4 regions of the Streptomyces sp. NPDC094143 genome follow, and region 4 is predicted to be linked to each of the others. Evidence: riboswitches for the same ligand, from Rfam matches in the RefSeq annotation. Region 4 holds a riboswitch; each other region holds the start of a gene.
The links. A riboswitch is a leader RNA that binds a small molecule or an ion and turns the genes downstream of it on or off. The one in region 4 is predicted to bind cyclic di-AMP.

Region 1 (3,200 bases), on a different contig from region 4:
GCGTTCATAGGGCAGGAAGCCGACCGGCTCCGGGCCCTCGTGGACCACCGCGACCCGGGCCCGCGGCCTCACCAGACCGACGGCCTCGGTGAACTCCGGTTCCATGAAAGGGCTGCGCGGTGCCTCCGAGGCGGCGCGCAGCGCGCGCCAGCGCTCCCTCTCCCCCTCGCCGAGCTCCCCGGGCCCGGCCACGCGAATGCGCCCACTGCTCAACCCGACCCCCCGATCAAGTCCCGCTGGACACTTGGAAGGTACCGCTCGATGCGGCCTCTCGGGTAGGTAGCGGACCATGTTGTTGCCAACTGGTGCAGAGGCCCTCAACCGGGCAATCGGCGTGTGCCGCGCGATGAAACGAAGGGGCGCGTTGTCCGTATTCTCTGATCATGGCCGCACCCCTCGCATATTCACTCATCGCCACCGACCTGGACGGGACGCTGCTGCGCGGCGACGACACCCTGTCCGACCGGTCCCTCGCCGTGCTCGCGCGGGTGGCGGACGCCGGTGCCCAGCACCTCGTGGTGACGGGCCGCCCGGCGCCGAGAGTGCGGCCGCTCCTGGACGACCTGGGGTGCACGGGGCTCGCGGTGTGCGGGCAGGGCGCGCAGGTGTACGACGCCGGCGCGAACCGGATGCTGTGGTCCGTCACGCTGGACCGGGAGCTGGCCGAGACGGCCATCGGGAAGATCGAGGCCGAGGTGGGGGAGGTGTACGCGGCGGTCGACCAGGACGGGGTCGACGGGCTCACGCTCATCGAGCCGGGGTATCTCATGCCGCACCCGACGCTGCCCGCGGTGCGGGTCGACCGGCGCGACGAGCTGTGGGGTGAGCCGATCAGCAAGGTGCTGCTGCGCCACCCCTGCCTGTCGGACGACGAACTGGCGGCGACGGCCCGCTCGGTGGTGGGTTCACTGGCGACGGTGACGATGTCGGGGCCCGGCACGGTCGAGCTCCAGCCGTGCGGTGTCACCAAGGCGACGGGGCTGGCGCTGGCCGCCGAGCACCTGGGGCTGCGGCCCGCGGACACCATCGCCTTCGGTGACATGCCCAACGACATCCCGATGTTCGACTGGGCGGCGCACGGCGTCGCGATGGCCAACGGTCATCCCGAACTCAAGGCCGTGGCCGACGAGATCACGCTGTCGAACGAGGACGACGGCATCGCCGTCGTCCTCGAACGACTGCTGGGCGGGACGGCTCAGTACGGACCGTTGACGTTGTCGATCGAGCCGTAGCGGTCGGCCGCGTAGTTGCAGGCCGCCGTGATGTTGGCGACCGGGTCGTACGGGTCGTAGGGGGTGCCGGGCACGTGGTAGGCGGCGAAGGTCGGGTCGATGACCTGGAGCAGGCCCTTGGACGGGGTGCCCTTGGCGGCGTTCGAGTCCCAGTTGTTGATCGCCTGCGGGTTGCCCGACGACTCTCGCATGATGTTGCGGTAGATGCCGTCGTACGAGCCCGGGATGCCCTTCTGGGCCATGATGTCCAGCGCCTCGCGGATCCATCCGTCGAGGTTGTTCGCGTAGGTCTTCGCGGCGGCCGGGGTGGCCTGCGTGACGCCACCGGCCGGCTTGGCCGGGGTGGCCGACTGCGTCGCCTTCTTCGGGGCGACGGCCTTGGTGGTCCCGACCTTCAGCTTCAGACCCGGGCGGATCAGCTTCGGGTCGTCACCGACGGCGGCGCGGTTGTCCTGGTACAGCCGCTTCCAGCCGCCGGAGACGTCGTACTTCTCGGCGATGCGGTAGAGCGAGTCGCCCTTGACCACGGTGTACGTGAGCGACTTGGCGGGCTGGGCCGCCTGCGCCACGGTCAGCGCGGCCGGGGCGCTCTGGGGCTCCGCGGCGCTCGCCTGCGTCGCGCCGAGGAGCGGCAGGGTCAGTGCCGCTCCACCGGTGCCGACGGCGACGACACCACGGGTGATCGGGTTCCTTGCGGGGCGACGGTGCTTACCTCGTCCGGGCATGGCGATATTCCTCTCCGGCGCCTGCGAGGTGAGCTGTCGGGTTCGGGCCGGGAGGTGCCCGGCCGCACACGGCGTGCTGCTGTCGTGCGCGGCTTCACCCCGAGCCGTTCCGCTGTCGTGCGGACCGGCGACTTACCTGGGTCCCCCGCTCCTGCCCTGCGTGAGTGAGTCGGTGTGTGTGGGGAGTCCGGGCGGCGGCAGGATTCGGCGGTCCGCCGGACTGGGCCGGAACGTATGCGAGAGCACATGCCGGGAACAAGCACCGGAGTCACACGAGGTGCTGTTTGACCTTGGTCAGGGTGGAATGGGCCGCTTGATCCTTTGCGCGAGCCAAGCCTCAACTCGCTTTCGGTGAAAGGCGTAACCACTCGATGCGCCGGCAGTGCCGCGGAAGGGTCGAAGTGATTCAATTCACTGATCGCGACCCGGGGCGCAATGTCCCGCAAGAGGAATTTGCTTCGCCAATGCCGCAAATCTCGCATAGGTCGCGAATTCCCGGTAAGTCGGAACATTTCTGTTCTTATGGGCTGATCGAAAACATTGCGGTCGTGATCGGATACCACCCGGCCTGTAACCATGGGCGCTGGCGGTGATCGAAACGTGACCGGATACGCTGACTCGAGTGATGGCAGCGACCTATCGACAATCCGCGTAAGCACCGGCAGACACCAGCAGACAGGAGACCCCTCGTGACCGACGTCGGGCCATTCGGGCTGAGCGTGCGGGACCAGGCTCTGGAGGCCGATGTCCAGGCCGGACTGGCGGCTGTCGAGGAAGGCCTGCTAGAGGCCACCAAGAGTGCGGTGCCCTTCATCACGGAGGCCGCCCAGCACCTGGTACGGGCCGGCGGCAAGCGGTTCCGGCCGCTGCTCGTGATGCTCGCCGCCCAGTTCGGCGACCGGCACGCACCCGGCATCGTGCCGTCGGCCGTCGTCGTGGAGCTGACGCACCTCGCCACGCTGTACCACGACGACGTGATGGACGAGGCCGCCGTGCGCCGCGGGGTGGACAGCGCCAACACCCGCTGGGGCAACTCCGTCGCGGTCCTCACCGGCGACTTCCTCTTCGCGCGCGCCTCGCACATCCTGGCCGACCTCGGTCCGGAGGCGGTACGGGTGCAGGCCGAGGCGTTCGAGCGGCTGGTGACCGGCCAGATCCTGGAGACGGCCGGACCGCAGGACGGCCGTGACCCGGTCGAGCACTACCTGGACGTGCTGGGCGGCAAGACCGGCTCGCTGGTGGC
Region 2 (3,200 bases), on a different contig from region 4:
AGGCAGACGGCAACCCCGTCAACGCGGCCTCCATGCTCGCCGTCCTGGGCCTCGGCGCCCAGGGGGGCGAGGAGATCGTCCTCGCCTCCGACGCCGAGGGCGCGGACGCCGCCCTGGACCGGCTGGCGAAGCTGGTCTCCGAGGGTCTCGAGGAGCTTCCCGAAACCGTCTGAGTCGTACCAGCGGTTTTCCAGGGGTGAAGCCGCGCCGGCCTTCACGGCTGGCGCGGCTTCACTCATTTCCGGGGACCCGAGCGCCTTGAATTCACGACGGCGCACCGGATTACCGGGAAAAGGGCAGCACAATAAATCCCCCGCGGAACTCCACTCTTTGTATACGGCTTCCGTGTTAATGCCGCGGGCTCACCGTGTTTACGGGATGTTGCGGGTTCCTCACACGCTCACCGCGATCCCGCGGGGCGCCCAGGCGCAGGCGGTGCGCGGACGTCGCGCGCTCGGTGTGCAGCGCCGTGACCGCCCGCGCGCGCTCGCTGTCACCACGCGCCACCGCGTCCACGATCGCGCCGTGCTCGGCCCAGGACCCCGCCGGATCGGCCGGCGCCTCCACCGCGTACATCCAGGCGATCTTGTGGCGCAGCTGGGAGAGCACCGCGATCAGGGCGGGGCTGCCCGAGGCCTGGGCCAGCGTCTCGTGGAACCAGCCGCCCAGGGAGCGCAGGTCGTCGCTGGTGCCCCGGCGGGCGCGCTCCTGGCCCAGCCGGACCAGGCCGCGCAGGACCTTCAGATGGGCCTCGGTTCGGCGCTGGGCGGCTCGGGCGGCGCCGAGCGGCTCCAGCAGCGCGCGCATCTCCAGCAGGTCGGCCGCCTCCTGCTCGGTGGGTTCGGCCACGCACGCGCCCGCGTGCCGCCGGGTCACCACGAAGCCCTCGGCCTCCAGCGTGCGCAGGGCCTCCCGGACGGGGACGCGCGAGACGCCGTAGCGGCGCGCGAGGAGTTCCTCGGTGAGCCGGCTGCCGCGCTCGTGGACCCCCGCGACGATGTCGTCCCGGATAGCCGTGCACACCGAGTGCGCGGGAATACGCATGACCCGACCTCCGCTTAATCCCCGTGAAACGTCGACGAGTGACGTGTGTTCCGTGACTCTATTGCAATCAGCCCGAATTTCCGACGGCAGCCCGGAATCCATGCATATTTTTTGGACACGGGCTCCGGGAATGCCGAAAGGCCCCGGCTCGGTGAGCCGGGGCCTTTCGGATGCGGAGCGGGTGCGTCAGAGGTTCACGCCGTGCGAGCGGAGGTAGGCGAGGGGGTCTATGTCCGAGCCGTACTCGGGGCTCGTGCGCGCCTCGAAGTGCAGGTGCGGTCCGGTCACGTTGCCGGTCGCGCCGGACAGGCCGATCTGCTGGCCGGGGGTGACCTGCTGGCCCACCGAGACGCCGACGGAGGACAGGTGGCCGTACTGGGTGTACGTCCCGTCGTTCATCTTGATCAGGACCTGGTTGCCGTAGGCGCCGCCCCAGCCGGCCTCGACGACCGTGCCCGCGCCGACCGCGTGGACGGAGGTGCCGGTGGCGGCGTGGAAGTCGATGCCGGTGTGGCTGCCGGAGGACCAGACGGCGCCGCCTGCCTTGTAGCCGGTGGAGACGTAGGAGCCCGGGATCGGGGACACGTAGCTGTTGAGGCGCTTGCGCTCGGCCTCGCGGGCGGCGCGCTCCTCGGCCTCGCGGGCCTTCTCGGCGGCCTCCTTGGCCTTCTTCGCCGCCTCGGCGGCGCGCTCGCGCGCGGCCTGTTCGGCCTTCTCCTTGGCGGCGGCCTCTTCGGCCGCCTGCTTCTGCGCGACGGCCTGGGCATCGATCTGCTGGGCCACGGTGTCACCCATGGTGACGACCGGGGTGAGGCCGGTCTGCTCGACGGCCGGCTCGGAGGCGGCGAAGGCCGGGGCGGCCACGGTGCCGATCACACCGGTGGTGGCGAGAGCCGCGACGCCCGCCGCGCGGGCCGTGCCGCGCTGGATCCTGCTGGGACGGCGATGCTTGCCGGTGGCGCGTGTGAACGCCATGAAGTGGCTGGTCCTTTCCTTCCCTCTCGCCTACCGGGTTAGCTGACGGGTTCGGAGCAGGAAGGTCTCCTACGGACCCCCTCGCGACTCGCGCGGGCGTCCGATTCACCCCAGGGACTGCGGTTGGGTCCCCGGCTCCCCTGGCTCGCGCCGTACGGGGACTCGGCGATGGCTGTCCGGTGCCGCGGGTGCGGCGCACTGCCTGACGAACAGCCCGGAAGAAGCTAAACGGGGCCACTTTCAATTCCCAAACGGATCCGGCCTTTTGTAGCGCATCCCACAGGGCAGACAGGCAACTCCCGCCCCAATTCGGACATAAAGGGGCCCTGGTGCCTTGGAAGACGACCAGGGCCCCTCCTCGCGCGGGCCGCTACTCGGCGGCCACGACGGTGACCGCGCCGATGCCCAGGGCCTCCACCGGGGCCTTGATCTGCGCCGCGTCGCCCACGAGGACGGTCACCAGACGGTCCACGGGGAAGGCGCTGACGACCGCCGCCGTGGCCTCCACCGTGCCGGTCGCCGCCAACTCGCGGTACAGGGTGGCCTGGTAGTCGTCGGGCAGATGCTGCTCGACCTGGTCGGCCAGCGTGCTCGCGACGGCCGCGGCGGTCTCGTACTTCAGCGGAGCCACCCCGACCAGGTTCTGCACGGCGACGTCCCGCTCCGCGTCGGTCAGGCCCTCGGCGGCGAGGGTGCGCAGCACCGTCCACAAGTCCTGCAGGGCCGGACCGGTGTTGGGCGTGTCGACGGATCCGCTGATGGCGAGCATCGAGGCACCGGTCCCGTCCGGCGCGGACCGCAACACCTGGGCGAAGGAACGCACGCCGTAGGTGTAGCCCTTCTCCTCGCGCAGGACGCGGTCCAGGCGGGAGGTGAGGGTGCCGCCTAGGCAGTACGTGCCGAGCACCTGCGCGGGCCAGACGCGGTCGTGCCGGTCCGGGCCGATCCGGCCGATCAGCAGCTGCGTCTGGACGGCGCCCGGGCGGTCCACGATGACGACCCGGCCCGTGTCGTCGGCGGTCACCGGCGGCACCGGGCGCGGCTCGGCCGGGGAACCGGTCCAGGAGCCCAGGGTGTCGCCGAGCAGGGCGTCCAGGTCGATGCCCGTGTAGTCGCCGACCACCACGGCCGTGGCCGTGGCGGGACGGACGTGCTTCTCGTAGAAGGCGCGGACGGCCGCG
Region 3 (3,200 bases), on a different contig from region 4:
GGTAGAAGACCGCGACGTCGCCCGCCTTCGCCTCGCCGGCGTCCGTGAGGCGGTCTATCTCGTCGGCGACGAACTGGGCCTCGTCGTGCTCGGTGTCGGCGACGTAGCCGGTGATCAGCGCGCCCGCGCCCGCGTTGGTCCACAGGTTCTTGGGGCGGCGGGACTCGTTGCGTTCGATGACCGCGTTGGCGGCGCTGAGGATCGTCTGCGTGGAGCGGTAGTTCTGCTCCAGCAGGATCGTCGTCGCGTTCGGGTAGTCCTCCTCGAACTGGAGGATGTTGCGGATCGTCGCGCCGCGGAAGGCGTAGATCGACTGGTCGGCGTCGCCCACGACGCACAGCTCGGCGGGCGGGACCTCGGCCTCCGGCGGTACGTCCACGGGGTGCTCGGAGGTGCCGACCAGCTCACGGACCAGGGCGTACTGCGCGTGGTTGGTGTCCTGGTACTCGTCGACCAGGACGTGCCGGAAGCGGCGGCGGTAGTGCTCGGCGACGTCCGGGAAGGCGCGCAGCAGGTTGACCGTCGTCATGATCAGGTCGTCGAAGTCGAGGGCGTTCGCCTCGCGCAGCCGCGACTGGTAGAGGGCGTAGGCCTGGGCGAGGGTCTTCTCGAAGCCGTCGGTGGCCTGGGCGGCGAAGTCCTCCTCGTCGATCAGCTCGTTCTTCAGGTTGCTGATCTTAGCGCTGAAGGACTTGGGCGGGAAGCGCTTGGGGTCGAGGTCCAGGTCGCGGCAGACCAGGGCCATCAGGCGCTTGGAGTCGGCGGCGTCGTAGATCGAGAAGGAGGACGTGAAGCCGAGGCGCTTGCTCTCGCGCCTGAGGATGCGCACGCAGGCGCTGTGGAACGTCATGACCCACATCGCGTTCGCGCGGGGGCCGACGAGCTGCTCGACGCGCTCCTTCATCTCGCCCGCGGCCTTGTTGGTGAACGTGATCGCGAGGATCTGGCCCGGGTGGACGTCCCGCTCGGCGAGCAGGTGGGCGATGCGGTGCGTGAGCACGCGGGTCTTGCCGGAGCCGGCGCCGGCCACGATGAGCAGCGGGGAGCCGGAGTGGACGACCGCGGCACGCTGGTTGTCGTTCAGCCCGTCCAGCAGCGCGGCGGAGTCGATCACCGGGCGCGGGGCGCCGTCGCGGTAGTGGGTGTCCCGCTCCGGCGGCGCGTCGAACCTCCCGCCGAACAGATCGTCCGGGATCGACTCCGGAACGTGATCGTCCTCGGGTGGCGGCGGGGGCTCGTCCGCGGGGCCCCGCTGGGCCTGGAGACTCGCCAGGAAGTGGTCGTCAAAGAGGCTGCTCATCGCTCTCCGAGTCTAGGACGCCCCACTGACAGCCCGCCGCCGCCCTGAGAACATCGCCGCGGAGCTGGGCCTTCCGTGACCGGCCACCGGCCCGTCGTCGCTCCATGGATTGGCGTGATCACTTCGTGTGACACCTCGCGCATTCCCGGGCGACTCGTGACCAAAGCCCTCCACTCCCTCACGCTCAGCGATGCTCCGGCATAAGGTCACGAAAATGTATCGGGCATATCACCCATCAACCTTCACACGGACCACACGAGTTGGCTACGGTGCGACCGGGCCGCACGACCCCCACCGGCGAACGTCGCCGGGCCGCGCGGCCTCCGCCGAGTCCGGTGTGCCGCAGCGGCAGCCGGAGCCGGGGACCCACCGAGAACCTGGGGTGAATCGGCCCGACTCCCTCCCTGGGAAGGCCGTAGGGCAACCCTTCCGAAACCACCCGCCCGAACCCGACAGCTAACCCGGTAGGCGGAACTTTGGAAGGAGTCGCCTCCCTTGGCGTCGCACCGTAAGTCGCGTCCTTCGGGCACGCGCGTGGCAGGCATACGGACCCCCGCCCTCGCAACGGCGGCCCTCACCTCCGTGGCCCTGCTGTCCCAGTCGGCCAACGCCGCCCCCGAGGCCGACGGCAAGCCCAGCCTGGAGGAAGTCGAGAAGAAGGTCGACGACCTGTACCGCCAGGCCGAGTCGGCGACCGACAAGTACAACGCGGTCAAGGAGAAGACCGCGAAGCAGCGCAAGCGCGTCGACACCCTCCTCGACGACGTCGCCCAGCGCACCGAGAAGCTCAACGAGGCGCGGGAGAGGCTGGGTTCCTTCGCCGCCGCCCAGTACCGCACCGGCGCCGCCGCCCCGGACACCGCCACGTTCCTGTTCGCGGACACCCCGCAGGACTACTTCGACCAGGCTCAGCTGATGGACCGGATGACCGGCCGCCAGAAGGGCGCGGTCGACGACTACGTCACACAGCAGTCCGAGACGATGACCAAGCGCCAGGAGGCCACCGACAGCCTGCGGACGCTCACCGAGTCGCAGAGCGACCTGAAGACGGCCAAGGCCACCGTCCAGCGGAAGCTCGCCGCCGCCCGCGACCTGCTGTCGCAGCTGACCGCCGAGGAGAAGGCGCGGCTCGCGGCGATCGAGAAGGAGAAGCAGCAGGAGGCCGCCCGCAGGGCCGCCGAGCTGGCCCGCGAGCAGGCCGCACAGGAAAAGGCCAGCGAGGAGGCCGCACGGGAGAAGGCCCGGGAAGAGGCCGCCCAGCGGCAGGACAGCACCCCGTCGGGCACTGCCTCCGGCTCCACCTCCACAGCCCCGGCCGACTCCTCGTACGCCACCAAGGCCGGCAAGGCGCTCGCCTTCGTCCGCGCCCAGATCGGCAAGCCGTACGTGTGGGGCGCCGTCGGCCCCGGCTCCTACGACTGCTCCGGCCTCACCCAGGCCGCGTGGAAGGCCGCCGGGGTGAGCCTGCCGCGCACCACCTACGACCAGGTCGACGCCGGCACCACCGTCCCCCTGTCCAGTGCGCAACCCGGGGACCTGGTGTTCTTCTACGACGACATCACCCACGTCGGCATCTACATCGGCAACGGCATGATGATCCACGCCCCGAAGCCGGGCACGTACGTGCGCGAGGAGTCGGTCTACTACGACGGCGAGTCGGCCATCCACAGCGTGGTCCGGCCGGCCTGAGGGGTCTCGGCGTTTTTGCGGGGCACGCGCGCGTGCCCCTCTCACAACCCGCGCGCCGCTCTCTAGCATCGGCGCTATGCCCGGCCCCTCCCCATTTGCCACCTTGTGGGCGACCTACGCGCTGACCACCGGCACCCTGTCGGTCGGTCTCGACTCGGCGGGGTACGAGGTCCTCTCCCGCATCGCCCTCGTCCCGGCCTGCGCGGCCTGG
Region 4 (3,200 bases):
CCGCCGAGCGCTCCTTGCCCTCGAAGGTGTAGACGCCGTCCTTGTAGAACTCGGAGGCGGCGACGTCGAGCGCCAGGGCGATCTGCTCGCCGGGGGTGTAGCCGGCTTCCTTGATGGCTTCGAGGATGAGGTCGAGGGCCTCGCGGTTGGAGCCGAGGTTCGGGGCGAAGCCGCCCTCGTCGCCGAGGCCGGTGGCCAGGCCCTTGCTCTTCAGGACCTTCTTCAGCGTGTGGTAGACCTCGGCGCCCCAGCGCAGGGCCTCGGAGAAGGACTCCGCGCCGATCGGGGCGATCATGAACTCCTGGATGTCCACGTTGGAGTCGGCGTGCGAGCCGCCGTTCAGGATGTTCATCATCGGCACCGGCAGCAGGTGCGCGTTCGGGCCGCCCAGGTAGCGGAACAGCGGCAGGTCGCTGGCCTCGGAGGCGGCGTGGGCGACGGCGAGCGAGACGCCGAGGATGGCGTTGGCGCCGAGGGAGCCCTTGTTGTCGGTGGCGTCCAGGTCGAACATCGCCTGGTCGATCAGGCGCTGCTCGGTGGCGTCATAGCCGACCAGCTCCGGGCCGATCTGCTCGATGACCGCGAGGACGGCCTTCTCCACACCCTTGCCGAGGTAGCGGTTCGAGTCGCCGTCGCGGAGCTCGATGGCCTCGAAGGCGCCCGTGGAGGCGCCGGACGGGACGGCGGCACGGCCGGTGCTGCCGTCGTCGAGGCCGACCTCGACCTCGACCGTGGGGTTGCCTCGGGAGTCCAGGATTTCCCGGGCTACGACGACGTCGATGGACGGCACGAGCATCTCCTTCTTGATGTGACGCGGGTACGCGGGTCGCGTGGACCCGGCGAGGTGCGGGCCGGTGGCTCGCGACATGAGCCTAACCGGCTCCGGGCGATCGGCCACCGGGTCGCCCACCCCATGGACAGAACCGAGAGTAAATTGTTTCCGAACGGAACAAAGCCGGTTGCCGAAAAAACCCCGCCCCGGTGCGTACGGGGGACGACGCACCGGGACGGGGAGCCCGTGGGGACGGGGATGGGCCGCTGCCTACTTCAGGTGCAGCTGCTGGCCCGGGTAGATGAGGTTGGCGTCCTCGACGATGTCCTTGTTCAGCTGGAAGAGCTTCTCCCAGCCGCCCTTGACCTTCTCCTCGGCCGCGATCGTGCTCAGGGTGTCGCCCTTGACGACCTTGTACTCGCCGTCGCCCTTCTTGACCTTCTTGCCGGTCGGGGTGGTGACGGTCTTCTTGGCGGCCGGGCGCTCCTCGGAGCGGGAGGCCGGCTGCTGGGTCTCGCGGGTCTCGGTGCTCTGCTGGCTCTGGCTCTGGCTCTGGCCCTGGCTCTGCGAGGAGCTGCCGGAGTCGCTGGAGCCGCCACCGGTGTAGCCGGCGCTCGACAGGCCCTTGCCGCAGACCGGCCAGGCACCCTTGCCCTGGCCCGCGAGGACCTTCTCGGCGATCTCGATCTGCTGGGCCTTGGTGGCCTGGTCGGCGGTGGAGGCGTACTTCGTGCCGCCGTAGCCGGCCCAGGTGGAGGCGGAGAACTGCAGACCGCCGTAGTAGCCGTTGCCGGTGTTGATGGACCAGTTGCCGCCGGACTCGCACTGGGCGACGGCTTCCCACTCGGAGGCGGTGGCGGCGGAGGCGTTGCCGGCCGCCATCAGCGGGGCGGCGACGGCGGCACCGGTGACACCGGCGATGGCGATGGCGCGAGTGGCCTTGGACGGACGGCGGTGCGTGCCCTTACCGGAAAACAGCATGGAGAGATCCCCTCACCGACGCCTGCGAGGTGAGCTGTCGGGTTCGGGCCGGTTGAGTTGCCCGGCCGCGTCCCTCGCGGGACACGGCTTCACCCCAAGCCCTTCCGGCCAACCGGCCGGTCGGGCACCTACCTTGGGTCCCCCGCTCCTGCCTACGGCGCTTGACGCGACGACTGTTCCCGTGCGGCCGCTGGCAGGATTCGGCGTTGCGGCAGCCGGGGCTCGCGATGACGAGCGGTCACGACCGTAGACAGGTGATCGGCGGAATTTCAAAGACGATCAGGGCTTCTGAGATCTATCTCTCACCGCACTTATACGGGACATACGGCGCGAAACGTGACGCTAACTCACCCGGTTTCGCGGTGACTTAGGCCCTCGTTTCCGCACTGCCCGAAGGGCTACCCCTCGTCCGCTTCGCCCTCCACCGTGAGCGTCTGACCGGGCTGAACGGGGTCCGCGGCGTCGTCGGCGGTCTTCTCGTCCCCCGTGGCCGGCTCCTGCCATCCGCCGTCGACGGGGAGGGAGTCGGCGATGGACCAGGAACTGTCACCGACACCCACGATGTAGGCGCCTTCGGACGCCTCGCCGGCACTCGTGTCGCCGCGCGAGGCGTGCCGGCCCGAGGAACCGCTCTCACGGCCGCCCGCGGAGTCGGCGCTCTCGTCCGCACTGGGGCCGCGGTGACGGCCGGAGCCGGTGTCCGTGCGGTCCGAAGCGTCACCGGCCGACCGGGAGTTGCCGGAGGCGGCACCCCCGGGCGTGGCCGAGGCCGAGCCGTCCGACGTCCGGCCGGAAGGACGGGAGTCGGGCGACTTGTCGGACTTGGCGGAATCGTCCCGCGAAGTCGATGAGCCGTCAGGCGACGCCGAGCCGGACGGAGAAGGCGACGGGGACGTCGTGGACGCGGAAGGCGAGGAAGAGGAAGAGGAAGGGGACTCGGACGATCCCAGCGAGTCGAGCAGACCGGACGAGTTTGCCGGAGCGGATTCACCGGATTCACCGGACGAACCGGACTCCCCGGTCTCTCCCGACGCGCCCTGCTCGAGGCCGGAGAGCAGCCCGCAGGTGCGCCATGCGCCGACCCCCTGGTCGGCGAGGATTCTCTCCGCCACGGATATCTGCTGGGAGCGACTGGCGAGGTCGGCGCTCGGCGCGTAGTCCAGACCACCGTGGTTCTCCCAGTCCTCCTGGGACAGGGCGAGGCCGCCGTAGTAGCCGTTGCCGCTGTTCTGGCTCCAGGCACCACCCGTCTCGCAGTCCGCGACCCGGTCCCAGGTCGTGCCGTCGGCCGCGCTGGCGCCGGAGGCCCCGAGGAGGGGGATCGCGATGGCGGAGCCGGTCACTCCGGCCGCAACGAGGAGTGCCGGAGCCTGGCGGGGGCGGCGGTGCCGACCGTTCCCGGAGAGCATGCGGAGACCTTTCGCGAGACAGCAGTGACCCACGCGGC

Region 1: it holds a riboswitch for cyclic di-AMP, as region 4 does, so the genes downstream of both, ABTZ58_RS26775 (transglycosylase SLT domain-containing protein) here and ABTZ58_RS22190 (transglycosylase family protein) in region 4, are expected to answer to the same signal.
Region 2: it holds a riboswitch for cyclic di-AMP, as region 4 does, so the genes downstream of both, ABTZ58_RS24525 (M23 family metallopeptidase) here and ABTZ58_RS22190 (transglycosylase family protein) in region 4, are expected to answer to the same signal.
Region 3: it holds a riboswitch for cyclic di-AMP, as region 4 does, so the genes downstream of both, ABTZ58_RS15490 (C40 family peptidase) here and ABTZ58_RS22190 (transglycosylase family protein) in region 4, are expected to answer to the same signal.

What each region holds. Positions count from the first base shown of each region.
Region 1 covers NZ_JBEOTZ010000023.1:125,505-128,704, forward strand. The annotation lists gene ABTZ58_RS26765 (GNAT family N-acetyltransferase) at 1-213, opposite strand, end outside; gene ABTZ58_RS26770 (HAD family hydrolase) at 384-1,232, shown strand; gene ABTZ58_RS26775 (transglycosylase SLT domain-containing protein) at 1,196-1,957, opposite strand; cyclic di-AMP (ydaO/yuaA leader) riboswitch at 1,961-2,142, opposite strand; gene ABTZ58_RS26780 (polyprenyl synthetase family protein) at 2,647-3,200, shown strand, end outside.
Region 2 covers NZ_JBEOTZ010000020.1:115,191-118,390, reverse strand. The annotation lists gene ABTZ58_RS24535 (HPr family phosphocarrier protein) at 1-173, shown strand, start outside; gene ABTZ58_RS24530 (GntR family transcriptional regulator) at 349-1,044, opposite strand; gene ABTZ58_RS24525 (M23 family metallopeptidase) at 1,231-2,019, opposite strand; cyclic di-AMP (ydaO/yuaA leader) riboswitch at 2,032-2,197, opposite strand; gene ABTZ58_RS24520 (M16 family metallopeptidase) at 2,390-3,200, opposite strand, start outside.
Region 3 covers NZ_JBEOTZ010000010.1:62,157-65,356, forward strand. The annotation lists gene pcrA (DNA helicase PcrA) at 1-1,300, opposite strand, end outside; cyclic di-AMP (ydaO/yuaA leader) riboswitch at 1,615-1,788, shown strand; gene ABTZ58_RS15490 (C40 family peptidase) at 1,796-2,989, shown strand; gene ABTZ58_RS15495 (SLAC1 family transporter) at 3,066-3,200, shown strand, end outside.
Region 4 covers NZ_JBEOTZ010000017.1:88,980-92,179, forward strand. The annotation lists gene eno (phosphopyruvate hydratase) at 1-790, opposite strand, end outside; gene ABTZ58_RS22190 (transglycosylase family protein) at 1,043-1,753, opposite strand; cyclic di-AMP (ydaO/yuaA leader) riboswitch at 1,758-1,923, opposite strand; gene ABTZ58_RS22195 (transglycosylase family protein) at 2,152-3,162, opposite strand.